DNA from 3 places in the Spirillospora sp. NPDC052242 genome. Region 1 is predicted to be linked to each of the others. Evidence: riboswitches for the same ligand, from Rfam matches in the RefSeq annotation. Region 1 holds a riboswitch; each other region holds the start of a gene.
The links. A riboswitch is a leader RNA that binds a small molecule or an ion and turns the genes downstream of it on or off. The one in region 1 is predicted to bind cyclic di-AMP.
Positions count from the first base shown of each region.

Region 2: another riboswitch for cyclic di-AMP. It lies ahead of AB0L25_RS21975 (CHAP domain-containing protein); the one in region 1 lies ahead of AB0L25_RS18800 (CHAP domain-containing protein).
Region 3: another riboswitch for cyclic di-AMP. It lies ahead of AB0L25_RS26170 (M15 family metallopeptidase); the one in region 1 lies ahead of AB0L25_RS18800 (CHAP domain-containing protein).

Region 1 is NZ_JBFAUZ010000021.1:63,078-72,625, reverse strand. Features, by position in the region: gene nhaA (Na+/H+ antiporter NhaA) at 1-495, shown strand, start outside; cyclic di-AMP (ydaO/yuaA leader) riboswitch at 1,021-1,148, shown strand; gene AB0L25_RS18800 (CHAP domain-containing protein) at 1,194-1,979, shown strand; gene AB0L25_RS18795 (TetR/AcrR family transcriptional regulator) at 2,068-2,688, opposite strand; gene AB0L25_RS18790 (FadR/GntR family transcriptional regulator) at 2,802-3,506, shown strand; gene AB0L25_RS18785 (GntP family permease) at 3,529-4,920, opposite strand; gene AB0L25_RS18780 (glycosyltransferase) at 5,026-6,246, opposite strand; gene AB0L25_RS18775 (ABC transporter permease) at 6,509-8,242, opposite strand; gene AB0L25_RS18770 (response regulator) at 8,307-8,963, opposite strand; gene AB0L25_RS18765 (sensor histidine kinase) at 8,960-9,548, opposite strand, start outside.
Region 2 is NZ_JBFAUZ010000026.1:48,083-57,630, forward strand. Features, by position in the region: gene AB0L25_RS21950 (phosphotransferase enzyme family protein) at 1-539, shown strand, start outside; gene AB0L25_RS21955 (cytochrome P450 family protein) at 789-1,796, opposite strand; gene AB0L25_RS21960 (SAM-dependent methyltransferase) at 1,976-2,788, opposite strand; tRNA gene AB0L25_RS21965 (tRNA-Pro) at 3,444-3,517, opposite strand; gene AB0L25_RS21970 (PP2C family protein-serine/threonine phosphatase) at 3,818-5,716, shown strand; cyclic di-AMP (ydaO/yuaA leader) riboswitch at 6,164-6,317, shown strand; gene AB0L25_RS21975 (CHAP domain-containing protein) at 6,330-7,145, shown strand; gene AB0L25_RS21980 (CDP-glycerol glycerophosphotransferase family protein) at 7,308-9,548, shown strand, end outside.
Region 3 is NZ_JBFAUZ010000034.1:35,393-44,940, reverse strand. Features, by position in the region: gene AB0L25_RS26220 (acyl-CoA dehydrogenase family protein) at 1-46, shown strand, start outside; gene AB0L25_RS26215 (cytochrome P450) at 138-1,430, shown strand; gene AB0L25_RS26210 (ferredoxin) at 1,427-1,615, shown strand; gene AB0L25_RS26205 (SMI1/KNR4 family protein) at 1,704-2,243, shown strand; gene AB0L25_RS26200 (DUF397 domain-containing protein) at 2,308-2,490, opposite strand; gene AB0L25_RS26195 (helix-turn-helix domain-containing protein) at 2,493-3,368, opposite strand; gene AB0L25_RS26190 (ATP-binding protein) at 3,745-4,170, shown strand; gene AB0L25_RS26185 (SUKH-4 family immunity protein) at 4,167-4,733, shown strand; gene AB0L25_RS26180 (oxygenase MpaB family protein) at 4,800-5,744, opposite strand; gene AB0L25_RS26175 (TetR/AcrR family transcriptional regulator) at 5,839-6,456, shown strand; cyclic di-AMP (ydaO/yuaA leader) riboswitch at 6,593-6,770, shown strand; gene AB0L25_RS26170 (M15 family metallopeptidase) at 6,774-7,418, shown strand; gene AB0L25_RS26165 (TetR/AcrR family transcriptional regulator) at 7,551-8,234, shown strand; gene AB0L25_RS26160 (SAM-dependent methyltransferase) at 8,259-9,056, opposite strand; gene AB0L25_RS26155 (hypothetical protein) at 9,232-9,548, shown strand, end outside.

The DNA of each region.
Region 1 (9,548 bases):
CCGCGGCACGCCCCGGTGACGATGGTCGAGTACGGCGACTACGAGTGCCCCTACTGCGGGCGCGCCGAACCCGTCGTCCGCGAACTCCTCGCGGAGTTCGGGGACGACGTGCGCTACGTCTGGCGGCACCTCCCGCTGACCGACGTCCACATCCACGCGCAGCTCGCCGCCGAGGCCGCGGAGGCCGCCGCGCGCCAGGGCCGCTTCTGGGAGATGCACGACGCGCTGCTCGCCCACCAGGGCGCCCTGCGCGCCGGCGACCTGCGCGCGCACGCGGCCCGCATCGGCCTGGACGTCGCCCGCTTCGACCGGGACATGGCCGCCCGCGCCGGCGTCGCCCGCGTCGCCGCGGACGTCGAGTCGGCCGACCTCAGCACCGTCGCGGGCACACCCACCTTCTTCGTCAACGGGCGTCGGCACCACGGCGCCTACGACATCGCGAGCCTGTCCGCCGCGATCCGCGCCGCCCGCGAGCGCGCCGCCCTCACCGGCTGACGGGCCGGCGGGGTGAGGGGCGTCACCGGCGCCGGACCGCGTGCCCGCCGCGCGGCTCGGCCGTGGTGCTCTCCGTCACACGCCCTCCGGTGATCCGTGGGATGTCGGAGCGCCCGGTCGGCCCGGTTTGCGCGGGCTCCTGCGCGCGTCCGGACGGCGGCGGAGGCGGGCGGAACGGGCCGTGTCCGGGCGGATCGGGGCGGGTGGGAAAAGATCGGGAAGAACATCCTGCGGGTGGGTGTTGGTAAGTCCTTGGAAGCTGCTTGACCAGGGAAAAGATCGCTTTTGGTCGGGTTTGCTTTCCTGGGGATGGTTGGTACCTTCAACCTGAACCTCGCAGCAGTTCGAATGCTGCGGTCGGCCGTGCCAGGGATGCGGCCGTCGTCGCGGAGCGGATCACGCACGCGACGCGCGCCAGGAACGCGCGCCTCTTCCAGAGCAGTCGCTCAGAAAATCCCAGAGCCATCGCTCAGCGAAATCTGACAATCCAGCGCCGTATCGCGGCGCGCAGGCCGAGTCCGCACGAGGCCCTGAGGGCCGAGCGGAGCCGGGGACCCGAGTACCAGGGGTGAATCGGCGCGTCCCGAGCGCGCCGTAGGGCTCTTCCATGCCCGAATCCGTCAGCTAACCCGGTAGGCGCCATGGGAGACAAGGAGATTCCCTGCATGACCGGTCGTTTCGATCGTATTAGCGAGTCCGTGAAGCGTCTCAACCCTCAGTCCGCCGTGCAGCGGCTGGCCCCCGTCGCGGCCGTCAAGCGGCTGAGCGCGGAGGAGCGGGCCGTCGGCGTCGCCGTCGGCGCGGTGCTGGCCGGCACCGTCGGGCTCGCCACGTTCCACCCGCTCGGCGGGGCCGACGCGGCCACCGAGGCGCACGGCGCGGCCGGCGGCGGCGCCGTCGCGGTGGCGCAGAACTCCGCGAAGACGGAGGCGTCGGGCGCGATGACCGCGGCCGAGGCCAAGGCCGAGGGCTGGAAGGTCCCGCCGCGCGCCGTCGAGGCGTCCGAGGTGATCGACCTGGCCAAGGAGCAGGTCGGCATCCAGGAGGAGGGCCCGGGCGACATGACCAAGTTCCACGACTGGTACGTCTCGACGCCGCACGCCGAGGCGACCGCGGCCCGCGACGGCGGCTTCTCCGTCGACGCCTACAAGGGCGCCCAGTGGTGCGACATGTTCGTGTCCTGGCTCGGCTCGCAGACCGGCGTCAAGAACATGGGCTGGGACGCCTACACCGTCCAGCACGCGAGCTGGTTCAAGGACGAGGGCCGCTGGGGCCAGAAGGCCAAGCCCGGCGCGGTCGTCTTCTACGACTGGAGCGCGGGCTCCGGCGGCGACATCGGCGCCATCGACCACGTCGGCATCGTCGAGAAGGACAACGGCGACGGCACCATCAGCACCATCGAGGGCAACGTCGACAACTCCGTCCAGGAGAAGACCCGCGACAAGGGCCAGGTCGTCGGCTACGGCTACCCCGACTACGCCTGATCCCCCGATCACGCCCGAAGGCGCCCGGCATCCCGCCGGGCGCCTTCGGCGTCTCCGGACGGCCCCCGGACCCGGGCGCGGTGCCGGGTCACCCGTCCAGCGCGGGGACGACGGACGCCAGGAACGCGCGCAGGCCGTCCTGGACGTCGACGGTCTCGCGGTCGTAGAGCCACTGGGCCTGCAGGCCGTTGAGCAGGGCGATCGTCATGGTGGCGAGGGTCTCCGGCGGAAGCCGCGAGTGCAGTTCGCCGCGTTCGTCCAGGGCGGTGAAGGCGGCCGTGAAGAAGCGGCGGAGCCTGCCGTAGCGGTCGGCGTAGTAGGCGTGCGCGGGATGGTGCGGCGACGTCGCCTCGCCCGAGATCACGCAGTGCAGCTCCAGCAGGCCCGGGCTGTGCGCGTTGTCGGCCGCCACCGCGAGCATGCCCCGCAGCGCCTGCAGCGGCTCCCCGGCGGGGTCGCGCCCGCCGGCCGCCGCCAGCAGGCCGGCGCTGCGTTCGCCGCGGAACTCCAGCACCGCGAGCAGCAGGTCCTCCTTGCGGGGGAAGTGGTGCAGCAGCCCGGTGTAGCTGATGCCGGCGCGCTTGGCGACGTCCTTCATCGTGGCGCCGTAGAAGCCGGTCTGCGCGAAGGCGTCCACGCACGCCTCCAGCACGCGGCGCCGGATCGCCGCCGACTTCGCGTACGGGCCGCGGGGCGTCCGAGAGGCCATGGCGTTCCCCCTCCATCCGATCGGCACGGGACCCCCACACTCTCCACCGGCCGGCCCCGGGACGGCCACATCGCGGCCGGGGCGCCGCGCCGCCCGCGGGTACGCTGGCGGGCATGCCGACCCTGCACGAGGAGGTCCTCGCCAAGCTCGGACCGCTGATCATCTCGGGGGCGCTCGAGCCGGGGTCGAAGGTCAACCTGGAGTGGGTGCAGCAGGAGTTCGGCGTCTCCCGGACGGTCGCCCGGGAGGCGGTGCAGGTGCTCGCGTCGATGCGGCTGGTCGCCAGCCGCCGCCGCACCGGCGTCACCGTCCTGCCGGAGGACGAGTGGGACTCCTTCGACCGCGCCGTGATCAGGTGGCGGCTCGGCGGGCCGGAACGGGACGTCCACCTGCACCAGCTCTCGCAGCTGCGCACCGCGATCGAGCCGCCCGCCGCCGCGCTGGCCGCCCGGTACGCGGACGCCCGGCAGCGGGACCGGATCGTCGAGCTCGGGGCGGCGATGGAGACGGCGGGCGCGGCCGGCGACCTGGCCACGTTCCTCGAGCACGACATCGCCTACCACCGGCTGCTGCTCGAGGCGTCGGGGAACGTGATGTTCGCCGGTCTCGCCCACGTCGTGGAGGAGGTGCTGCGCGGGCGCACGCGGCACCGGCTGATGCCGGCGCGGCCCAAGCCGGAGGCGCGCCGGCTCCACCTCGTGGTGGCCGAGGCCGTCGCCGGCCGCGAGTCCGAGGTGGCGCGGGCCGCGATGACCGCGATCTGCGTCGAGGTCGCCGACGAGATGGGCCGGCTGGGCGGCCACGGCGCCCCGTCCTGACCGGCGCCCGCCCCCACCGGAACTAGACGACCAGCCAAAGAAGCGAGGCGATCGCGAACACCGACAGGCCGAGCGTCGTCTCCAGGACGGTCCAGGTCTTGAGCGTGGTCTTCTCGTCCATCCCGAACAGGCGGCTCACCAGCCAGAAGCCCGAGTCGTTCACGTGCGACAGGACGGTCGCGCCCGCCGCGATGGCGACCACGAGCAGGACCAGCTTGACGTCGCCGAGGCCGGCGTCCGCGACCGCCCCGGCGATCAGCCCGCCGGTCGTGGTCAGCGCGACGGTGGCCGAGCCCTGCGCGACGCGCAGCAGGGTCGCGATGATGAACGCCTGCAGGATCAGGGAGATGCCGAGGTCGGACAGGCTCCCGCTCAGCGCGTCGCCGATGCCGCTGAGCTCCAGCACCCCGCCGAACATGCCGCCCGCGCCGGTGATCAGGATGATCGCGCACACCGGCCCGAGGGCCTGGTCGACGATCCCGCTGACGGTCGCCATCGACGCGTTGGGGCGGCCGAGCACCAGGATCGCGGCGATGACCGTGATCAGCAGCGCCACCGGGGTGATGCCGAGCAGGCTCAGGTAGTCGACCCAGGCCTGGCCCTCGGCGAGCACGCCGCTGTCGACCAGCGTCGTGAGCACCGTGTTGAAGGAGATCAGCACCAGCGGGATGAGCAGCAGGACGAGGACCGTGCCGAAGGACGGCGGCCGCCAGTCGGCGTCCTCGGCCTTGTCGCCGTTCCGCACCTCGCCGAAGATGACGTCCGGCACCGACACGTGGACCCTGGCGGCGAGGAACCGGGACACCAGCATGACGCCGACGTACCACGCGACCACCGCGATCGGGAGGCCGATGAGCAGCGTGAGCCCGACGTTGGCGCCGATCAGGTTCGCCGCCGCGACGGGACCGGGGTGGGGCGGGACGATCGCGTGCATCGCGGCGAACGCGCCCGCCGCGGGCAGCGCGTAGTACAGCACGGACCCGCCGAAGCGCCGCGCCACGGTGAGGATGATCGGGACGAAGACGACGAGCCCGGCGTCGAAGAAGATCGGGAACCCGAACAGCAGCGACGCGACGCCCAGCGCCAGCGGGGCGCGTTTCTCGCCGAACCGGCCGATGAGAGTGTCCGCGAGCGTCTGCGCGCCGCCGGTCACCTCCAGCAGCCGCCCGAGCATGACGCCGAACGCCACCAGCAGCGCGACGCCGCCGATCGTGTCGGCGAACCCGTACATCAGCACGTCCGGGATGTCGCCGGGCTCGAACCCGACGGCGACGGCCGTCAGCACGCTCACCAGGACCAGGGACACGAAGGCGTGCAGCTTCACCTTCATGATCAGGAAGAGCAGCACCGCCACGGCGCCCGCCGCTATCAGCAACAGCGTGACGGTGCCGAACTGCGGCTCGATCGCTTCCACGGCGCCTCCGTCCGTCCGACCCGCCCGTCGTCGGGCGGCGTACGCACACCTTGCCGCAAAGGTAGTACCTTTACAAGACCCGGCGTGTTTCGCCGTTCCGGCCGGTCACCGGCCCTTTCGCCGGTCCGCCGCGTCGAGCAGCAGCCGCGCCGCGACCCGCGCCCCGTCCGTGCGGATCCGTCCGGCCAGCGCCTTCGCCCGCGCCCGGGTCTCCGGCTTCAGGGCCGTTGCGAGCGCGGCCGACAGGGACTCGCGGGTCGGCACCGGGCCGAGGTGTGCCGCGCCGACGCCAAGCTCGGCGACCCGGCCGGCCCAGTACGGCTGGTCGCCCATCTGGGGCACCACCACCTGGGGCGCGCCCGCCCGCGCCGCCGCGGTCGTCGTGCCCGCGCCGCCGTGGTGGACGACCGCCGCCACCCGCCCGAACAGCTCCTGCTGGTTCACCTCGCCGACGGTGCGGCAGTCGTCCCGGTCGTCGATCGCCGACAGGCCCGCCCACCCGCGGGCGAGGACGACGCGGCGGCCGTGCGCCCGGACGGCCTCGACGGCCGTGCGGGCGGCGTCCGCCGGGGCGGGCAGGCTGCCGAACCCCACGTACACCGGCGGGGCCCCGGCGTCCAGGAACGCCCGGAGGCCGTCCGGCAGCGGGCGGTCGTCCGGCAGGATCCACGCGCCGGTCTGGACGACGTCCAGGTCCGCCGGTTCGCGCCAGGGGGCCAGGACCGGGTCCGCCGCGAGCAGCGGGCGGTCGCCGAGCATGTAGGCGCGGACGTCGCCCACCGGCGGCAGGCCGACGGACGCCCGGCCGGCGTTGAGCGCCGCGCCGAAGACCGCGTTGTAGTTCCGGACGGACAGCTCGTCCAGCTCCCGCCGGTCGGTCACCTCCGGCGGGATCGGACGGCCCGGCAGCGGCGTCGGCCGGTGGTGCGGCGACGGCAGGAAGAGCGGGCAGTGGCTCACGTGCACGGCGACGGCGCCGAGCCGCTCGGCCACCGTGCGCGCGCCGACCGCGGCGGGCACCAGGCCGGACACCACCATCGCGTCGCAGCCCCCGGCGGCCGCGGCGCCGAGTTCGTCCAGCTGCGTCGCGATCAGGTCCCGCGCGAACCGGGGCACGTCCGCCGCCGACGGCCGTTCCCCGTGCGCGATCGCGCGCGCCGGCGGCCCGACCGGCACCAGCGGCACTCCCGCCTCGGCCAGCCGGCCCGCGCAGTCCGGCGGCGCGCACACCACCGCCTCGGCGCCGAGCTCCCGCAGCCGCACCGCCAGCGCGGCCAGCGGCTCGACGCCCCCGCGCGAGTCGTACGTCGACAGCAATACCCGCATTTCGATTCCCCGTTTCCGCAGGTTCCGGCCTCGGGCGACGATTCTGCGGCACCGCCCGGGTCTTGCCGCAAGCCCCCGGGTGCGCTATAGATTGAAAATGGCGAGAGGTGTCCATTCCCCTCGTATTCGCGACCTCGCATTCACGAATGGGCGCGCGCGGAAAAGGCGTCCGCGAGGAGCGTTCAGGTCGCTTCCAGGGTGAGAGTCCGGGCGACGGACCGGCGGGCTGCGAGGCGGGCCGGGACGGCGGTGAGCACGGCCGTCACGGGCAGGGCGGCGAGCGCGGCGGCGAGCAGCAGCCAGCGGGCGGCCAGACCGTGTTCCCGGCGCTGAAGGGCAGGCACAAGACGAGGCCCATGGGGATGCCCGCGAGGGCGCCGGGCAGCGTCGGCAGCAGTTGCGCGGCGGACAGCCCGGCGGTGATCTGCGCGGGCGTCGCGCCGAACGTGCGCGCTACGGCCATCGTCGGCCGGGCGTCCTGCGCCGTCGTCCAGGTGACGGCGACGGTGTTGACGGCGGCGAGGACGATCAGCGCGAGGGTGACGGCCAGGATGACGTGGCGTTCCTGGGCGTCCCGCAGCGCGGTCGCCATCGCCGAGCCCGGATACCCCTTCGTCGGCTGGGCGTAGATCACCAGCAGGCCGATCACCGTGGTCATCGTGAAGGCGGTGTTGCAGGCGTGCAGGAAGGCGCGGCCGGGGCGGCGGGCGACCAGCCGCAGCCCGAGCAGGAGCGGGGTCGGCAGCAGCGCCGACACCCGCGTCAGCCGGGCCCGCTGCGCGGGCGGGCGGGCCCCGTCGGCGAGGGCGCCGACCGTGTCGGTGCGCAGGGCCCGCACGGTCGGGCCGAGGGTGGTCAGGACGGCCGCCGCCAGGGCGACGACGGTCGTGACGGCGACGGTGTCGCCGGACGGCCCGATCGCGGTGGTGATCAGGCTCCCGCTGGGATTCACGACGGCGGGCCCGGCCAGCCGCGCGGCGAGCAGGCCGAGGACGTCCGCGACGAGCGCCAGGGCGAGGTACTCGGCGAACAGGACGGCGGCGACGAGGCGGGGCGTGGCGCCGATCGCCTTGAGCAGCCCGACCCGGCGGGTCTGCCGCACGGCGCGTCCCGCGGCCAGCGTGGCGACGCCGCCGATGGCGAGGAAGGCGAGCAGCCAGCTCCCGATGGCCAGGATCGGCTTGCTGCCCCGGAGGATGACCTCGTCCTGCCCGGCGATCATCTCGGCGGACGCGAAGTGCGTCCAGGTGTCCGCGAACTCCGGGCCGAGCGGGGGATCGTCCCGGGTCAGCCGCTCGGCCGCGCCGGGATCCCGCAGCCTCAGGTAGGCGAAGGAGGTGACCGGGACGTCGTCGGACGACGCGAGCGCGCGGGTGTCCGGTTCGGCCAGCCAGACCAGGCCGCCGCCGTCGCTCGGCCCGCCGCCCGGGCCGATCCCGATCGCCCACGGGTAGACCGAGCGGGCCGCGGTCACCGCGATCCCGACGACGGGGTACGTGCGCCCGGCGACGGTGACGTCGTCGCCGACGCGGACGTCCAGCGCGGTGGCGAACCCGCGTTCGAGCACGGCCCCGCCGGGCCGGACCCAGCGGCCCGAGGTCACCAGCGGACGGTCGACCGGGCCCGGCTTCCCCGCGACGGCGTGCACGACCGCCGCGCCCGTGGCGCCGTGCGCCGTGAGCGACGTGTGGTACTGGCGGTGGGGGCCGCTGTGCGCGACCACCTCGGGCGCGTCCGCCAGGGACTCCAGGGCCCGGACGGTGGCCCGGTCGGCGCCGGGCGAGTACGCGGCGACGTCCGGTCCGGCCGTGGCCGCCCGAGTGTGCTCGTAGAGCTTCCCGGTGGCGCCGTGCATCGACAGGCCGAGGCTCAGCATGGCGGTGGCGGCGGTGATCGAGACGAGGAGGAACGCGGCCTGGGCGGGGTGCCGGCGCACGTCGGCCAGGACGAGGCGGAAGACGAGCAGGAAGCGGCCCACGGCGTTCGATCTCCTCATGCCTAACGGTTAGCCAATAGATAGCGGTCGGCCGCGACGGGTGTCAAAGCCGGTGCTCGCGCGGTCAGCCGGGCTCGACGATCCGGTTCTCCCACGCCCACGTGACGATCCCGACCCGGTTGCGCACCCCGAGCTTGGCCTGGATGCCCGACAGGTGGCTCTTGACCGTGCTCACCGAGATGAACAGTTCCGCCGCGATCTCCTGGTTGGTCCGGCCGCGCGCCAGGGCCCGGACGACCTCCAGCTCGCGGTCCGACAGCGGCGGGGGCCGCACGTCGCGCGCCGGTGCCGCGGCGGACGCCAGGTGCCGCAGCAGCCGGACCGTGACGGCCGGCGAGACCAGCGCCTCGCCGTTGCGGGCGGCCCGGACCGCCTCGACGAGCAGGGCGGGCCCGGCGTCCTTGAGGACGAAGCCCGCCGCGCCGCCGCGCAGCGCCCCGTACACGTACTCGTCCAGGTCGAAGGTGGTGACGACGACGACCCGCAGCGGGTCGCGCACCCGCGGCCCGGCCAGCGCGCGGGTCACCGCGATGCCGTCGAGCCGGGGCATCCGGACGTCCACCAGGCACACGTCGGGGCGCAGCCGCCGCGCCAGGGCGACCGCCTCGGCCCCGTCGGCGGCCTCCCCGACGACGGTGATGTCGGGCTGGTCCTCCAGGATCAGCCGCAGCCCCCGCCGGACCATCGCCTGGTCGTCGGCGAGCAGCACCGAGATCGTCATCGCGGCTCCGCCGCGGGCACCGGCAGGGTCGCCCGGACGGACCAGCCCGCGCCGGCCCGCGGCCCCGCGTGCAGCGACCCGCCGAGCGACTCGACGCGCTCCCGCATGCCGATCAGCCCGTAGCCGCCGCGGTGCGCGGGCCGGGCCGGGGCCGCCGGGGCGTCGTCGGCGACCTCGACGGTGATGCCCCGCGCGTCCCGCTCGACGGTGACCGTGACGGACCGGGCCCGGGGCGCGTGCCGCAGCACGTTCGTCAGCGCCTCCTGGGTGACGCGGTACACGGTGGTCGTCACCTCCGGCGGCCACCCGTCGTCCCCCTCCGGCATGCTCAGCCGCACCTCGGGGCCCTGCCTGCGGAAACGCTCCACCAGCGCCCCCAGGCGCTCCGGCCCGGGGGACGCCGGGGCGGCGTCGTCGGCGTCGCGCAGCAGCCCGACGATCCGCCGCATCGCGGCGAGCGCGTCGGTGCCCGCGGTCTCCAGCTCGCCGAGGTAGGCGCCCACCCGTTCCGGGTCGCGCCGCGCCACCACCTGGGCGCCCTGCGCCTGGAGCACCATGCCCGTGATGTGGTGGGCGACGACGTCG
Region 2 (9,548 bases), on a different contig from region 1:
TCCTGGCGCGGCTGCACCGCGCGCTGGCCTCCCACCGGCCGCCGGCGCGCCCGGTGACGGCCTTCGTGGAGATCGGCCTGTACGGCGAGCCGCCGCACGACGTGCCCGCACTGGCCGATCCGCGGCTGGACCGCTGGCTGGCGGACTTCCACCGCCGCAACCCCGTGCGCCACCCCCTGCACGGGGACTTCTACGCCGGGAACACCCTCGCCCGCGACGGCCGGCTGGTGGCCGTCCTGGACTGGGACGAGGCCATCGTCGGAGCGCCCGAACTCGAGGTGGCGTCCGCCGCCCTCGAATGGACCGACGAGTACGGCGACGACCCCGAGGGACGCCGCCGCTTCATCGCGGACTACCACGAGGCCGGCGGAACCGCGGGCGACATGGACGAGGAGACGGTCGTCCAGCTCATCAGGCACCGGCTGCGCCGCGAGGCCGCGTACTACGGGCGCGCCCGGCGCCAGGGCGTCGAGCACGACGAGGACGACGCCGACTACCACGAACGCCGCGTCAAGGCGTTCTTCAACCTCCGACCGTAACGAACCCCGTCTCGCGCGAGAGCATCACGGAATCCGCGGACGGAGGACGATCGCGAGCAGCACAGCGCTCGTCGTCCTGTCCCTGATCACCGCGCCGCTGGTCTTGGCTCGGCGACCTCGGAGTGGCGGAACCCGCCGAAGCCGCACGATCCAGCCGTCCACTACGACATGCGCATGTACACGCGGGAGGAGAAGGAGGGCCTCACCCACGTGCGCGGCGACACCTGAACCGCGGTCGAAGGACCGAGATCACAGCCGCACGGGGAGGGACACCAGGCCGCGGACGATCGATCCCTCCCTGTGCCGGCGCAGCTCGGACGGCGGGACGGCGAGCGCGAGGCCGGGGAACCGGGCCAGCAGGCCGCCGATCGCGACCTGGCCCTCGAGCCGGGCGAGTGGCGCCCCCAAGCAGAAGTGCAGGCCGTGCCCGAACGCGACGTGCCGGTTCGGGGCGCGGGTGACGTCCAGCCTCCCCGGGTCGTCGAAGGCGTCGGGATCCCGACCGGCCGCGCCCAGCGACACGTGCACCCAGGAGCCGCGCGGGATGCGCACCCCCGCGATCTCCATGTCCTTCACGGCGATGCGCTGGCTCGCCCGTTCGATCGGCCCGTCGAAGCGCAGCAGCTCCTCCACCGCGGACGGCAGCAGCTCCGGCCGGGACCGCAGGAGTTCGAGCTGGTCCGGCGCCCGCAGCAGCGCCAGGACGCCGTTGCCGATGAGGTTCACGGTCGTGTCGTGCCCCGCGATGAGCAACAGCGCGATCGTGTTCAGCAGCTCGGGATCGGTGAGCGCCGCGTCCCCGTCCCGCGCCTCGACCAAGCCGCTGATGAGATCGTCCTGCGGCCGGGCACGCCGCTCGGCGACGACGCCCGCGAGGTAACCGGTGAACAGGCCGGCGACCTCCCGCCTCCGCGCGAGGGCCTTGGCACCGTGGGCCGGTGCGGTCATCACGGCCGTCCAGGCACGGAAGTCATCGCGGTCCTCCGGCGGAACGCCGAGCAGCTCGCAGATGACCTGAACGGGCAGCGGGACCGCGAACGCCTCCAGCAGGTCGACGGTCCCGGACAGGCCGTCCAGCAGCTCATCGGTGATCTGCCGGACACGGGGCCGGAGCGCCTCCACCCGCCGCGGGGTGAACGCCTTGGCGACCAGCCGGCGCAGCCGGGTGTGGTCGGGCGGATCCATGCCGAGCATGGTGCCGCCGAAGAACGGCGCCGGATCCACGGGCACGGAGCTGTGCGCGGTGTCCTTCGACAACCTCGGATCGTTCAGCGCCGCATGCCCGTGCTCATAATCGACCACGAGAAAAGCGTCGGCGCCCTGCGGAAAGTCGATCCGGTGCACGGGCCCCTTAGCGCGCAGTTCCGCGTACAGGGCATACGGGTCGCGGGCGAACTTTTCGGAAAGCAAGAAATCCATCGGCAGAACGGCAGCCATCAGCGGACCCTCCCGACACCGCCGAGAAAGCCGGTCCTGCTCATATCAGGTTCGAAGAAACCGGCGTCCGGATGCCAGTCGCTCACCGGAACGAGACCGGGCGGCAACACCTCGGTCCCCTCGAAGAACCCGAGGAGCTCCTCACGCGTACGCGGAATGATGTCGCCTGCGCCCGTCCGCCCGTATTGGTCGCGCACGGCCCCCTCCTTGTCGGCGTCCTGCTTCCCCAGGAACCCATGCGAGACGACCAGGTGACTTCCGGGAGCCAGCGGTTCGAGCAGCCGCGCCACGATCTCCCCAGGCCGCGCCTCGTCCGGAACGAAGTGCAGAACAGCCAACAGAAGCACGGCGATCGGCTCGGAGAAGTCGAACCGCTCGCGTACCTCGGGATGCTCCATGATGCTCTCGGGCCGAAGCACGTCGGCCTGGAGCACAGTGGTCCGTGGCCCATCGGCCAGCAGCGCCCTCCCGTGCACGAGCACGATCGGATCGTTGTCGACGTACACGACGTGCGAGTCGGGCGCCACCCGCTGCGCGACCTCGTGCGTGTTCTCCTGAGTGGGCAACCCGGAACCGATGTCCAGAAACTGCCGCACCCCGCGTTCGGCGAGCATCGTGACCGCCCGCGAGAGGAACCGCCGATTGGCGCGGGTGAACTCCAGGACGTACGGCATCGCGGCCAGCACCCGATCGGCGGCCTCCCGATCGGACGCGTAGTTGTCCTTACCGCCCAGGTAGTAGTCGTACATCCGCGCGACGCTGGGGACGTTCGGATCGATCCCCAGATCCGAGAGCTGCTCGTCCGATGCCATACCCGGCCTCCTGCCATGGGACACGGCCAATCATCGTAGGCCCCGAACCCACCCCCGTCATGATCTTCCGCCCAGAACCCCGAGAAACCGCAGCAGACGACCCGCCCACACAAGGCTCTAAGAGAAGCCAAGAGTCCGCATCCGGCCACGCCGATACCGCGAATGATGAAATTCGAGTTCGCGGTAAACCGTTCGATAACCACATGCACAGGCCGTCCGGGACGGCATCAAGCACAACCCGGCTCGGCGACGAACCGACGGCGAGGCTGTTCACCGGTCCGCGGGGCGGTCGTATTACTACCGCCGGGACGCCACCCACTGGGACGAGGTGGTGACCAAGCTCGGATACGAACACCTTCGGCGTCACGACCTTCGGCACACCGGGCTCACCTGGATGGTGGATGCGGGTGTCCCGGTGCATGTCCGCGGAAGATCGCCGGGCATGGGTCGCTGTCGACGACACAGCGGTATCTGCATCCCGATGCGGCCTCGATCAACGCTGCGGGGGAGGCGCTGAGCCTGCACCTGGGAGCCCGGCGGTCCCCAGATGGTCCCCGGCTCCGGGTCGTCTAGATTGCGGTGCTTGCGGGACCTGGAAACGCGGAAGCCCTGTTGACCTCGGAAGATTCCGTGGTCGACAGGGCTTGCTGCTCTGTCGGGACGGCGGGATTTGAACCCACGACCCCTTGACCCCCAGTCAAGTGCGCTGCCAAACTGCGCTACGTCCCGGTGCCCGCCTGGCTGGGCGGGCGCTGATTACTCTAGCGCAGTCCGCGGGGTAGTGCGTACCGGGAATTCGAGGGTCGAGGGTGGCGGTGGGACGGCCCGGGCGGTCGGGGTGTGTGACGTGGGTCACTCGGTGGGGTAGGGGTTGGTCCCCGGAGGGTCACCGGAAGTGGTGGAGTTCGGGCATCCAGGAAAAACCGGGTTAAAGATACGGGTAGGAGACCCGGAAGGGGACGAATAGTCCTTCGCTGGCGTATGTAGCTTTTTTCTCTCGGGGCATGCTGTGCCGAACGGGGGAGTGGCTTGGCCGAAGCGGAGGGGCCGCGCGCGCCGGGGGTGCACGCGGCGGTGCCCGACCTTGAGGACCTGCGGGGGGCCGCGCATGACCGCGCGATCCTGGCCGAGGCGCGGGTCGTGCTGGCGCGGAGGCTCGGGGTGCCGCCCGGGGAGGCGCTGCAGCATCTGATCTGGCTCGCGCGCGACCTGGACATGGAGCTCGCCGAGGCGGCGGCGCTGGTGGTCAAGGACGTCGGGGCCGGGTCGGCGGAGGCCGTCGCGGCGGCGCGGCGGGCGCCGCGGGCGGAGGTGGCGCGGACGCGGCGGGCGGTGGTGTCGGAGGCCGAGGACGTGCTGCGGCGGGTCACCGCGGAGGACACCGGGGGCGATCGGGAGATCCTCGCGGAGTTGCCGGACGATCCCGTGGCGCGGGCCGTGCTGGACGGCGCGTTGGACTCGGCGGCGCATCTCGTGCCGGTGCGAGGGCCCGAGGGGAATGTCGCGGACTTCCTGTACGCGCAGTTGAACGAGCAGGCGAGGGATCTGTTCGGTCGGGGTGCCGAGAAGCTGACGGGACGTCGGCTGCTGCAGACGGACCCGGGTGCGGCGTTGACGGGGCTGTTCGAGGAGTACGTGGGGGTTCTCGGGGGTGCGGGGACGCTGGAGCGGGGGTCGATCTCGTACACGACGGCGCAGAGCGGGCTGTCGCGGACGTCGCGGATGAGCGTCCGGTGCGTGCAGGTGCCGACGGGGGTGTGCGTCGTCTGGCGGTACCACAGCCGGGAGGATCGGCTGGCGAGGAGGTTGGAGCGGGTCGAGCGGCTCGCGCAGCTGGGGTTCGGGGAGTGGGACCTGGTGACGGGCGAGGCGGAGTGGACGCCGCAGATGCTCGCGAACTACGGGCTGTCGCCGGACGAGGTGCCGCCGATGCCGCACGATCTGCCGAAGGTGGTGGCCGACGACGATCTGCCGCTGGTGGAGGAGGCCCTGCAGACGCTGTTCTCGCGGCGGGAACCGGTGGAGGCCGAGCACCGGGTGATCGGGGCGGACGGGAGGCCGCGGCACCTGTGGCTGTTCGCCGAGCCGGTTCTGGACGACGCGGGCCTGCCGGTGTCGGTGAACATCGTGTCGCAGGACATCACGCGGCGGCGGGGCGTGGAGCGGGCGCTGGCGGACACGCGGCGGCAGATGCTCAAGCAGCAGGCGCGGACGGCGCAGGAGCGGCGGGTCGCGGTGACGCTGCGGCGGGCGATCCTGCCGGACGAGGGCGAGGTGGAGCGGCTGCCGGGGGTGCGGATCGCGCTGCGCAGCCTCGCGGCGGAGAGCGCGGCGCGGATCGGCGGCGACTGGTTCGCGACGCGGGGGCTGCCGGACGGACGGGGCCTGTTCGCGATCGGGGACGCGGCGGGGCACGGGCTGCCCGCGGCGGCCGCGATGGCCCGGACGCGGAACGGGCTGCTGGGGCTCGCGTTCACCGGGGAGCCGGCGGGCCGGCTGGTGGGCTGGCTGAACGAGCTGGTGGGGACGATGGACCCGCCCGCGACCGGCACCGCGATCGTGGGGCATTTCGATCCGGACCGGGGCGTCATGGAGTGGACGTGCGCGGGGCATCCGCCGCCGATCCTCGTGCGGGACGGACATGCCGCGCCGCTCGAGGTCGTCCGGGATCCGATGCTCGGCGCGATGCCGGGCTGGGAGTACACGACGATCAAGACTCCGCTGGTGCGGGGCGACATGGTCTTCCTGTACACGGACGGCCTGGTGGAGCGGCGGGACGCGGACCTGGACGAGCGCATCGAGCGGCTCACGCGGATCCTCGAAGAGGGCTCGGGGCGTCCGGAGGTGGCGCTGGACGAGGTGCTGGCGCGGATGGAGCACGACCGGGCGGCGGACGACACGACCCTGTTCGCGCTGCGGGTCGAGTGACGGACGCCGCCTCTGACCTGCGTCGATACGGTGATGTGACTTAGGGCACACGATGTGGGGCCGGGGACGGCCGGTGGGCGGCGATGAGCCGTCGCGCCGGCCGTCCCGTCGATCTTCGGGCGGGTTCGGGGGCGGTGCGCCGTAGGCCCCGTGGAGAAAGGGTTCCGGGACCGCCGGTAAAGATCGGGAAGAACATCCTGCGGGTGGGTGTTGGGATGTCCTTGAAAGCCACTTGACCAGGGAAAAGATCAATTTTGGCCTGGTTTGCTTTCGCGGAGATGGTTGGTACCTTCAACCCGAATCTCGCAGCGCGATCCACGCGTTGTACCGGCCGTGCCAGGGGCGCGGCCGCCGGTCGCGGAGCGGTCCACGCACGCGACGCGCGCCATGCACGCGCGCCCCTCAGAGCAGTCGCTCAGAGAAATCCGACAATCCAGCGCCGCACGCGCGGCGTGAAGGCCGAGTCCGCACAGGTCCACGAGGGCCGCAGCGGAGCCGGGGACCCAAGTTCCAGGGGTGAATCGGCGCGTCCCGAGCGCGCCGTAGGGCTCTTCCATGCCCGAATCCGTCAGCTAACCCGGTAGGCGTCATGGGAGACAAGGAGATTCCCTGCATGACCGGTCGTTTCGATCGACTTTCCGAGTCCGTGAAGCGCCTCAACCCCCAGTCCGCGGTCAAGCGGCTGGCCCCCGAACTCGCGATCAAGCGCATGACCCCGGAGGACCGGGCCGTCGGCGTCGCCGTCGGCGCGGTGCTGGCCGGCGCCGTCGGGCTGTCGGTGTTCAACCCCATGGCCGGGGCGAGCGCGGCCACCGAGGCCGCGAGCACGACCGTCCAGAAGGCCGCGGCCGTCACGCACACCGCGGAGAAGGCCGAGTCGGCGTCGACGATGAGCCTCGCCGAGGCCAAGGCCCAGGGCTGGAAGGTGCCGCCGCGCGCCGTCGAGGCGTCCGAGGTGATCGACCTGGCCAAGGAGCAGGTCGGCATCGAGGAAGAGGGCCCGGGCAACATGACCAAGTTCCACGAGTGGTGGACCTCGACGCCGCGCGCCGAGCAGGCCGCCAGCAGCGGCGGCTTCTCGGTGGACGCCTACGACGGCGCCGCCTGGTGCGACATGTTCGTCTCGTGGCTCGGCGCGCAGACCGGCGTCAAGGGCATGGGCTGGGACGCCTACACCGTGTCGCACGCCAAGTGGTTCGAGGACCAGGGCCGCTGGGGCCAGAAGGCCAAGCCGGGCGCGATCGTGTTCTTCGACTGGGGCGCCGGTTCGGACGGCTCCATCGGCGACATCGACCACGTCGGGATCGTCGAGAAGGACAACGGCGACGGCACCGTCAGCACCATCGAGGGCAACAGCAACAACGCCGTCGAGGAGAGGGTCCGGGACAAGGGCCAGATCGTGGGCTACGGCTACCCCGAGTACGCCTGATCGACCGGCACCGGCCGATCACGAAGGCGCCCGGCGCTCCGCCGGGCGCCTTCGGCGTCCCCACGGTAATGCGAACCATTGACAGGCTTTGGTCGCGCTTGGACCTCCCTCCGCCGTTCCTGGAAAGGAATCCCTGGCACGCGGCGTAGCGGAGGGAGGCCCATGCGGGTGCGCCCGGATGTCAGTGTGGTGGTGATCGCCTACAACGACGCGCGGCGGCTGCCCCGGGCGGTCGCCTCGACGCTGGCGCAGTCGCTGCGCTCCGTGGAGACGGTGATCGTGAACGACGCGAGCACCGACCGCACCGGGGACGTCGCGGAACGCCTCGCCGCCGCGCATCCGGGCCGGGTCCGGGCCGTGCACCTGCCGGTGAACTCCGGGGGGTGCGGCCGTCCGCGCAACACCGGGGTGGAGCGTTCGGACGGCCGGTTCGTCATGTTCCTCGACAGCGACGACCTGCTGGACCGGCACGCGTGCCTCAACCTGGTCGCCGCGGGCGAGGAGACCGGCGCCGACCTGGTCTCGGGGCTGTGCACGAGGGTGTTCCTGAACCGGCCGCCGGACGCGAAGAACCGCACGCGTCCCTGGTATCCATGGCTGTACGAGCGCAGCGCCGTCTACGGTTCGCTCAGCGAGAACCCCGATCTGCTGTACGACACGCTGTCCACGAACAAGGCGTACCGCAGGGAGTTCCTGGACGAGCACGGGCTGCGGTTCGTCGAGCGCCTCCACTACGAGGACCTGCTGTTCACCGCCGAGGCGTACCTGGCGGCCCGGCGGACCGCGCTGATCCCGCACCGCGTCTACAACTGGCTGGTCAAGGACGCCGCGGCGGGCCCGTCGATCTCCAACCGGCGCGCCGAGCTGGCCAACTTCGCGGACCGGCTGGAGATCCACCGCCGCATCGACATGCTGTTCGCGCTCCGCGGCGCCCACGGGCTGAAGCGCGCCAAGGACGTCAAGTTCCTCAACCATGACCTGCTGCTGTACCTGCGGGAGCTGCGCGGCCGCGACCCCGGCCACCGGGCGCGGTTCCTCGACCTGGCGGCGGGCTACCTCGCCGAGCTGGACCCGCGGTCGTTCGAGGACGCCAACCCGATGGCGGCGGTCGCCGCGTACCTGATCCGCGAGGGCGATCACGCGGCGGCGCTGGCCGCGGCCGAGCACCGTCCCGAGCATCCCGTGCTGGGCGCGCCGCTGGCGGAGCGGGACGGCCGCGTCTACTGGGGCGCGCGCCCGCCGCGCGGGGGGCTCGGGCGGCGCGTGCTGGACGTCACCGGGTTCGGCTTCCACCTGCGGCCGCTGCGGGAACTGTGCCCGGGCAACACGGTGACGCGGCTGGAGGTCCGGGACGGCTGCGCCCGCATCGCCGGGTACGTCCTGAACCCGCTCGGCCGGGTGCCGCCGGACGCCGACCTGTCGGCCGTGCTGGTGTTCCGGGACCGCCGCGGGCGGGCGCCGGCGGCGCGGGTCGGCGCGGACGTCGAGCACCGCGGCGACCGGCTGGCCTGGCGGGCGGAGTTCGACCCGCGGCGCCGCGTCCGGCCGATCGGCTTCGTCGACCCGCTGTGGGACGTCCGGCTGCGCGTCACGGTGAACGGGGAGACGATGGTCACCCGTCCGGGCAGCGGCACCGGATCGCCCCCGCTGAACGACGTGGACCTCCCGGTGCGCCCGCGGCTGACCCGCTTCGCCGGGGACGTCCTGCGCTCGCACGTGACCGCGTCCGGGCACCTGTCGTTCGTCCTGGACGGGCGCGGCCGCGGCGCGCGGTTCACCGGGGCGGTCGTGCGGGGCGCGGCGGGGACCCCGGCGGGACGGCGCTCCTGGCGGCGCGCGCGGCGGCTGCGCCGGTCGGCGCGCCGGGCGCTGACGTCGCGGCGGACGAAGACCGCGGTGTTCAACCGGGTCCTGACGCGGCTCCCGGTGCGGCCCGGGCTGGCGGTGTTCGAGAGCCACCTCGGCCGGTCCTATTCCGACAATCCCAAGTACATTTACCGCGAGCTGCGCCGATCCGGACACGCGGTGGACGCGGTGTGGTCCTACCGGTCGTCGCCCGAGGGGTTCCCGCCCGACGCGCGGCTCGTCCGGCGCGGCTCGTGGGCCTACTACCGGGCGCTCGCGCGGGCGGAGTTCTGGGTCGACAACCAGGGTTTCCCGGACGGTCTGCGCAAGCGGCCCGAGACCACCTATATCCAGACGTGGCATGGTTCGGCGGTCAAGCTCATGGGCCTCGACCAGCCGCGGCTCAAGGCCGGTCCCGCGGCGGACCGGCACCGGCTCCGCCGGATGGTGGAGCGCTACGACTGCTTCCTGGTGCGGTCGGACCACGACGTCCGCACCCTCTGCCCGGCCCTGGGCGTGCGCGCGGAGGCGCTGCCCGCCGGGTATCCCCGCAACGAT
Region 3 (9,548 bases), on a different contig from region 1:
CCCGCGCAGCCGCCCCCAGGTCAGGCCCGCGCGGCCGCCCGCGTGAAACCGGCCCGCGCGGCACGGCGCGGGCCACCCCTTCCCACCTGCGAAGGCCGTGACCGGGCCTTCGCCCTTCGCGAACAGGAGCGGATCCGATGGCGGACGACCTCGCCGATGTCGACTTCTTCCGGGGAGACGAACTCAACGTCGACCCCTACCCCTACTTCGACGCCCTGCGCGGCAAGTGCCCGGTGCACCGCGAGCCCAACCACGGCGTGATGATGGTGACCGGGTACGACGAGGCCGTCGAGGTGCTGCACGACTCCGCGACGTTCTCCTCGTGCCTCTCGGTGACCGGCCCGTTCCCGGGCTTCCCCGTCCCGCTGGAGGGCGACGACGTCACCGCGCTGATCGAGGAGCACCGGGACAAGCTCCCGATGAGCGACCAGCTCCCCACGCTGGACCCGCCCGTCCACACCGCGCACCGCAGCCTGCTGATGAAGCTGATCACCCCGAAGCGCCTCAAGGAGAACGAGGAGCAGATGGGGCGGCTGGCCGACGAACTCCTCGACACGTGGCTCGACGGGACGGAGGGCGAGTTCATCCGCGGGTTCGCCGGGCCCTTCACCCTCCTCGTCATCGCCGACCTCCTCGGCGTCCCCGAGGAGGACCTGCCGGAGTTCCGGGAGCAGTTCAACCTGCAGGACAACACCGGCACCATCGGCAGCACCGACGACACGAGCCTCGCGCACACGCCGCTCGGCTTCCTCTACGAGCGCTTCGCCGCCTACATCGAGGACCGCCGCCGGGAGCCGCGCGGCGACGTGCTCTCCGGCATCGCCGCCGCGACGTTCCCGGACGGTTCGACGCCCACGCCCATCGAGTCGGCGCGGGTCGCCGCGAACCTGTTCGCGGCCGGTCAGGAGACGACCGTCCGCCTCCTGGGCTCCGCGCTCAAGGTGATCGCCGAACGCCCCGACGTCCAGGCGTGGCTGCGCGAGGACCGCTCGCGCATCCAGAACTTCGTCGAGGAGACGCTGCGCCACGAGAGCCCCATCAAGGGCGACTTCCGGCTGTCGCGCGTCCCCACCACGGTCGGCGGCGTCGACATCCCGGCCGGGACGACCGTCATGGTGGTGAACGGGGGAGTGAACCGCGACCCCCGCAAGTTCGAGGACCCGGAGAAGTTCGACCCGGCCCGCGCCAACGCCCGCCACCACGTGGCGTTCGGGCGCGGCATCCACACCTGCCCCGGCGCGCCGCTCGCCCGCGCCGAGGCGCGCGCCGCCATCGAGCGCATCCTGGACCGCACGTCCGACATCCGCGTCTCCGAGAAGAAGCACGGCCCCGCGGACGACCGCAGGTACAAGTACGTCCCGACCTACATCCTCCGCGGGATCACCAGCCTGTACCTGGAGTTCACGCCGAAGGAGGGCGAGACCCGATGAAGGTCACGATCGACGAGGACCGCTGCGCGGGGCACGGCGTCTGCTGCTCCACGTGCCCGGAGGTCTTCGACCTCAACGACGACGGCTACGCCGTGGTGCGCGTGCCGGAGATCCCCGCCGAACACGAGGAGCGGGTGCACGCGGCCGTCCGCAACTGCCCGGAACGCGCGATCACGGCGGAGTGACCGGCGAGCGGGCACGGTGAGGGCCCGGCTCCGGGCGCATCGGAGCCGGGCTGACGAACTCCCGTGGCGCGTGGAATCGTGGACCCGCATGACGACCAGTGCCCGGCAGCTCATCGAAGCGGCCCGCCTCGCGAGGCCCGCCACTCCGTTCGACTGGGAACGGGTCGAGCACCGGCTCGGGGCGCCCGTCCCGCAGGACTATCGCGAGCTTCTCGACGCAGGCGGCGGCGGACTCTGGCTCGACTACTTGAGGCTCCACGTCCCGGCGCCCGGCCCCGGCTTCAAGCACGTCGATCTCGAGGAATCTGGGTTGGAGTTCGAACAGCTCCAAGAGCTGTTCGAGGACGAGGTCGTGAGACCACCCGACGACCTCGCCCCTGCTTCCAGGCTGCTGCCCTGGGCCTCGACCGGCACGGGGGGCACGCTCTACTGGCAGGTCTCACCCGAGGCGGCGGCCGATCCGTACCCGATCCGGGCCTCGGACCGCAACGGCGAAGTGTGGGAGCGGTACGACCTGCTCACCACAGACCTTCTCCTGGGCATTGTCCAAGGTGAGGTGCCCGGCGAGCTGCTCAACGAGTCGTGGATGGACCGCGACGTGCTCTTCAAGCCCTACGCCGACGAGTAGCGCGACGTCCGCGCCGAACGGAACGGGCCGACCTCCTTGTGCAGAGGGACGGCCCGTTCCGTGCTCAGCGGATCCGGGAGAGGAAGGCCCTCCACTCCGCGCGGGTCAGTTCGAGGATCGGCGAGGCGGGAGCCGCCTTGGAGTCCCGGACGCCGACCGTCCCGTCGGCCGCCTGGGCGACTTCGACGCAGTGGCCGTCCGGATTGCTGTGCCGTGATTTGCGCCAGCCGTTGTAGTGCTTGGTCATGCTCACGATCCTGCCTGGTCGGCGAGCCGGTCGGCTACCCGGTTGAGGAAGGCGACGCTTTCCCCGGGAGACAGCGAGGCATTTCGGAGGCGGTCGTACATCTTGGTGTATCTCGTGAGCTCTTTGCGTTGTGTGAGGACGAGATCGGTGGTGACGGTATCGACTACCGCTGCCGGGGGGTCGCCGGCGTCCGCGAACGTGTAGAGGTAGAACGAGCACTGCGGCAGCGTGCCGCCCGGAAGTGGGGCATCGTGCGGAAGGACTCGGACGGTGATTCGCTCTTCGTTCTTTACCACTGTGGTCAGGTGCCGTATTTGCGCCGCCTTCACGTCCGGCGGCACGGCCAGTCGGTGGATGACGCACTCATCGAGGATGGTCTCGTAGGTGGGGCCGTCGGGCCGCAGTAGCTCCTGCTGCCGGTGTTCGCGTGCCTCGGCCAGCCGTTCCGGCACGTAGTCCGGTGTCCCCTGGAGTTGATCGAGTTCGATCAGTGCAGCCAGAAACTCGCGAGTCTGTAGGACTCCCGGCATCGCGGTCTGGTCGTAGCTGCGGATGGTCTGGGCGCTGCTCTCGAAGTCGGCGGCGATCTTCTGACGAGGGCCCATGGACATGCCGTAGCCGTCCCACCAGCCCCGCTGTGCCGCCTCGCGGGCGAGGCGCAGGAGCCTCTCCTGCTGCTGAGGTGTGGCCTCGTAGATGTCGAGCATGGTCATGATGTCGGCGAGTTCCGGCCGGAGTTGGGCGTTCTCCAGCCGGGTGATCTTGGACTTGGACAGGTAGATGCGCCCCGCGACTTCCTCGACGGTCACGCCGCGCTCTTCGCGCAGCTTGCGCATCTCGACGGCGAGCCGTCGGCGACGGAGGTAGGCACTCGGCATTCCCGCTCCCCCTTGAACGGATGTCGGGCCGTGACGACCTGCGATCATCACGCTGCGTACAGATCAATAACTTTGTGCATCTGGTCAAGCCTCGCAACCGGATTGGTCACGACGAGGTGACCGTCTTCGAAAAAGTCCAGGTCAGAGGGTTGTCGGGTTCGAACATCCGGGCGAGCAAGTTCTGCACATTCAAGATTTGACGCGGCGAGAACCTGGTCGCCCGAAATCTGATCGCCCCGATCGGCTCTCCGGGGACGCCTTTCAGGCGGTTTCTCGTGCTCGGATGGTGACCTGCTGTGACGATGGGGTCGTGGAAGCCGGGGTGACCCGACAGATCCGCAACATCGTCTCCACCCGTGAACCGAGGTGATCGATCATGTCTTCGTCGCCGTCTCTGGAAGCCGAGCCCGCGCCGCTGCGCTGGCGGCGCTCGTTCCCCGGCGGTCCCGAACAGGCCCGCGCGGTCCGGCGGTTCGTCGGCTGCCTGCTGGCCGGCTGCCCTTACCTGGACGACGTCCTGCTCGCCGCCGACGAACTCGTCGTCAACGCGCTCCGGCACACCCGGTCCGGGGAGTGCGGCGGCCGGTTCGCCGTCGAGCTGGTGCACGCGCGGGACGGTGTCCGCGTGGCGGTCACCGATCAGGGCGGGCCGGGCGAGCCGGTATGCCGGAAGGCCGGGGACCTGGACGAGTCCGGGCGCGGCCTGCACACCATCGCCCTCCTCGCCGCGAGCTGGGGCTGGCACGGCGACGACCGGGGCCGCACGGTGTCGGCGCTGTTCGCGGGGGAGTGGTCGGCGTGAGGCGTCCGGCGGCCTGGACCCACGACCAGGTCCATCAGCGGGTCCGCTCCGCGATGTCGGCGGCGATGCGCGCGGACGACCGGGCGATCGACGGGTTCGTCGCCGAGCTGGGCGAGGCGCGCCTCGACCCGCACACCCGGGAGTTCGTCCGGGAGGCGCGGCGGCTCGCGCTGGCCTGCACGGCCGCGCTGACCTGCGTCCTGTCGGCGCACCGGCCCGGGAGCGACCCGAGCGGCGCGCCGATCTGCCGGGGGTGCGGGACGGCCGAGTGCCGGACGCTGCACGGGGTGGCCGACGTCCTGGCCGCCTACGCCGTCCGTCCGGCGCCCGTCGACCGGGCGGAGGCGTGGCGGCGGGCGGACGCCTGCCTGGGCGGGCGCCCGGTCCCGGTGTCGGTCGAGGAGTTCCGGGACGGCTTCATCGTGCGGCCCGCCGAGATCGCGGCCGACGACCTCAGCCCCGTGCTGATCGTGGACCGTGACACGGGCGCGCTGAGCCGGTGGCCCGCGATGCCGTCCGACCTGCTCGCCCGCGAGTACGGGCGCCGCCGGACGCCGGGCTGAGCGCGCCCGCCTGGCCGGACGCCACGCCCGTCGCCGACACGGTGGTCGTGCGCGGTGGTCGGCGGGTCAGAGGGGGCGTTCGGCGAGGACCTTGCGCAGCTTCTCCTGCGCCCGCGCCGCCTCCCGCGCCCGGTAGGCGATCGGCATGTACCGGAGCCGTTCGGGCAGCAGCGGCGTGCCGCGGCCGATGACCGCCCCGACGGCGCGCAGGCGGCGCTCGTCCGCGGCCGTCCAGGAGAGGCCGAGCTTGGCGCGGGCGGCGGGCGGCAGCGTGCCGACCGTGACGAGCCGGCCGAGCCTGCCCCCGACGAGGCTCAGCGGCGCCACCACCGGCCGCAGCCGCGCCGGGACGTTCGGGGGGACCTTGTCCATGCTGTCCAGGACTTCGAGCGCGACCCGGTGCGGGACGAGCGTGTTCTCGACCATGTCGTCGAAGTAGTCCCAGTAGTCGGCGATCGTCGCCGGGAACATCCGCTCGGGCACCCGCAGGATGCGGCCGAGGTCGAGGAACTCCTCGTAGACCTGCTTCTGCTCCTCGTCGCTCATCGGCTCCGGCGCGAAGTAGCGGGACGCGGTGACCGCGGCGTAGAAGCCGGTCAGGTGCACCCACGCCCACGGCTCCGCGGACAGCGCGTGGTGCCGGTTCCCGTCCTCGTCGACCGCGCTGAGCGGCTTGTGCATCTCCCGGAGGCGGCGGCCCTCGTCGATGGCCTCCTGCCCGCCGTAGACCCAGGTCTGCACCGACGCGAAGCTGCGCATGGCGCGTCCGACCGGGTCGGTGCGGAAGCTCGACAGGCGGTCCACCACGGTGCCGATCGCCGGATGCATGGACTGCAGGATGAAGACGCTGTTGCCGGCCACCGCCGAGCTGTACAGGCCCATCGTGTCCCACAGGATCGAGCCCGGCCCGAAGGGGACCGGTTCCCGGACGTTCTCCCGGGCCGGGACGATCTGCCCGGTCGCCGTCTGCCCGGTCGCCGTCTGCCCGGTCGTCATCTCCTCGGTCGTCATCTCCTCGTCATTCCTTCCGCGCACAGGGGGCTACGGGATAAGTTGAACGCGAATAAGCAGTCGCTTACAAGTCGCGTTCGCTGTGAGGTGCCGCATGAGCCGCCCACCTGGACTGACGCCCCGCAGAATCCCCCGGCAGGACCGCTCGCGCCGCACGGTCGAGGCGATCCTGGACGCCGCCACTCGCGTTCTCGCCGAGCGCGGGTACGACGGCGCGTCCACCAACCGCATCGCCGCGGCCGCGGGGATCAGCAACGGATCGCTCTACCAGTACTTCCCGAACAAGGACGCCATCATGGTCGCGGTGGTCGACCGGTTCGCCGACCACCTCACCGAGCGGCTCGGCGCCCAGATCGACGCCACGATGACCGAGCCGTGGCCGGTCGCCGGCCGCGCCCTCCTGGACGTCCAGATCCGGCTCTTCGAGGAGCACGCCGACCTGCTGCGCATCATCGTCGAGCAGATCCCGCGGCTCGGCCCGTTCGACAAGCTCGCGGGGCTGCAGCGGCGGCTGACCGACCTGGTCCGCGTCCAGCTGCTGCTGAACCGGGCCGACTTCCGCGAGGACCTGGACGTCGACACGACGCTGTGGATGCTGACCGAGATCGTCGGCTCGGTCTCGGTGCGGTACGTGCTCGACCGTCCGGCCGTCCCGCACGAGCGCATGGTGGACGAGCTCGCCGACCTGGTCATCGGCTACCTGCGGGGCTGACCGCGGCCGGGGCGGACTTGGCCTCCCCTTTGCGGTCTTTTGGGGCTTTGGTACCGTCATGCCCACATTGGCGCCCGGAGGGGCGCCCGGATCATCGATCAGTGTCCGCGTCACCCGGCACGCGTGCGTGCGGGTGGCGGCGGCGACGCCGAGTCCGCGTCCGCGCGGAGCCGGGGAACCAGCGCGATCGACGCCCGGACCGGCCGGTCCGCGTCGCTTCGCAGGGGTGAATCGACGCCTCGCCACGAGGCGTCGTAGGGCGTCTTCCATGCCCGAATCCGTCAGCTAACCCGGTAGGCGGCATGGAAGGAGCAGTCGTGACAGGTCGGCACGTCATCAAGACCAAATTCTCCGCCCCGCTGGCCGGGATGGCCCTCGCGGGCATCTTCGCCGGATCCCTCGGGCTGGCGTCCGCGGGCGGCGGCGAGGACCCCGGCGGCGGACCGCGAGCCGCGGCGCTCTCGGCGAACCACGCCGCGCCGTCGGCGGCTCCCAAGGAGCGCGAGAGCGGACCCCCGAAGCTCCCGGCCGACTGCAAGCCGGAGGAGGCCGCCGAGCTCGAGTACGACAACGGCCGCATCCCGGACGAGGAGCTGTGCCCGCTTCCGCAGGAGGACGAGTCGCTCCGGGCCGACGCGGCCGCGGCGTTCTACAAGCTGAACGCCGCCTACCACGAGCGGTTCGGCGAGGAGATGTGCGTCCGCAGCTCCTACCGGAGCTACGAGCGGCAGGAAGAGCTGTACGAGAGCATGCCCGCGGGCATGGCGGCGGCCCCCGGCAACAGCAAGCACGGCCTCGGCATCGCCGCCGACCTGTGCGGCGGCGTCGAGGAAGAGGGCACGCCGCAGTTCGAGTGGCTGGAGGACAACGCCGAGGACTACGGCTGGATCCACCCGGACTGGGCCTACAGCAACCCGTACGAGCCCTGGCACTGGGAGTTCGACGTCGGCCAGGACGACTGACGTCCCCCCGGCGCCCCGGCGGGCTCCGAACGTCCGGGGGCGGGCGGCCCCTCCGCTCGTCCCCGGGCGCCACGGGTCGGCGTCGCGGTCGGCGTTGCGCCCCGCCCCGACCGGTGCAAGAATCCGATTCGTGTGAGCGAGAATCAAGTTTCCGGCCGGTCGGACGACGTCGCGAGCCGCATCGCCCGGCGCACCCTGGCCAAGCGGGGCGAGGTCTACGCCGGGGAGGTGCGCCGCCTCCTCGACGCCGCGCTCGAGGTGATGCGGGAGCGCGGCACCGCGTCGCGCCCGCGCGTCGCCGACATCGTGGGCGCCGCGGGACTGTCCAACGAGGCGTTCTACCGGCACTTCCGCTCGAAGGACGCGCTGGTCGCCGCGCTGCTCGAGGACGGGACCGAACGCCTGCACGGCTACGTCGCGCACCAGATGGCCAAGGAGCCGACCCCGCAGGGGCAGGTGCGCGCCTGGGTCGGCGGGGTGTTCACCCAGGCCCGGGAGGAGATCGCCGCCACGACCCGCGCGGTCCTGTGGAACGCCGGGGCGCTCAGCGAACTGGCCGGGTCCAAGCCGCCCGTCGCCAGCGGCCGCCTCGCCGAACTGCTGCCCGGGCCGTTCCGCGAACTGGGCAGCGTCGACCCCCTCCTGGACGCCTCGCTCGCCGCGCACGCGACCTTCGGCCTGCTGGCGGACTACGTGTGGGGCGGCACCGAGCCCACGGACGGCGACGTGGAGCGCGTCACGGCGTTCTGCCTCCGCGCGATCACACCGGCGGACACCGGAGCGGAGGACGGGAACGCCCGCCCGCGGGAACGGTGAGGCCCGGGCCCCGCTACGGTCGGGTCACCTCTCGGGCTTGCGGGCGACCCCGCAGGCTCCCAGGTTCTCGATCTCGTCGCCGGGCTCCTTCTCGGCCGGGTCCAGTTCGGGGCGCCAGCGGAACGGGTCGACCAGGCCGGGCTCCAGCAGCTCGAAATCGGCGAACAGCGCGGTGATCTCGTCCCGGTCCCGCAGCGTCCCCAGGCCCATCGTGCCCTGGTACGCGGCCGCGACGTCCTGGAGAGCCGGGAGCACGTGGCTGATCGTGAGGAAGCTGCCCGGGACGAGCCGGTCGCGGAGGCGGGCCAGCAGCTCGGCGGGCTTGGGGTCGGGCAGGAAGTGGAACAGGGCCAGCGCGCTCACCGCGACCGGCTCGCCGAAGTCGAGCGTCCGGGCCGCCTCCTGCAGGATGCGGTCGATGTCGACGACGTCGGAGTCGATGTAGGCGGTCGCGCCCTCGGGACGGCTGGTCAGCAGCGCGCGGGCGTGGGCGAGCACGATCGGGTCGTTGTCGACGTACACCACGCGGGACTCGGGGGCCACGCCCTGCGCGACCTCGTGCAGGTTGGGCGAGGTCGGCAGTCCGGTGCCGAGGTCGAGGAACTGGCGGACGCCGTGCTCGCCCGCGAGCACGGCGACGGAGCGGGCCAGGAACCTGCGGTTGGCGAGCGCCAGCGGCCGCAGCTGCGGGCAGATCTTCAGCACCTGCCCGCCGAACGCGCGGTCGGCCGCGAAGTGGTCTTTGCCGCCGAGGTAGAAGTCGTAGACCCGGGCCGGGTGCGGCTCGTCGGTGCGCAGGTCCGCCGGGGGGTTCTCGGTCATGGAGGTCGCTTCCTAGCGGGGAGCCGGTGTGATCATTTACTTGCAGCGTAGCGGCGAACCGGCCCTTTGGACCTGTTCGGACGAAACTCGTCCGCGACCGCCCGCGTACCACTGCACCGGCGAGCGCGCGGCCGCCCCGATGTTCATGATCCGCTCCGCAGGGTAGCCCCGGGGCATGACCGCACGGACGATCCGGAGCGCCGCCGCGCTCCTGGCGATCGTCCTGCCGGCGGCCGGCTGCGCGGCGGCAGACGAGGAGGACGACGTCGCGCGTACCGCCGTCGGCATGGTGCGGGCCGCGCAGACCGGCGACGGCCGGGCGGCGTGCGCCGCGCTCGTCCCGCGGGCGGTCGACGGCCTGGAGACGGCCGGCGCCCGGTGCGACCGGCAGATCGTGCGGCTGGGCCTGTCGGGGAACGAGGCCGGCGCGGTCGAGGTCTGGGGCGACCGGGCGCGGGCGCGCGTCGGGTCCGGCTGGGTGTTCCTCACCCG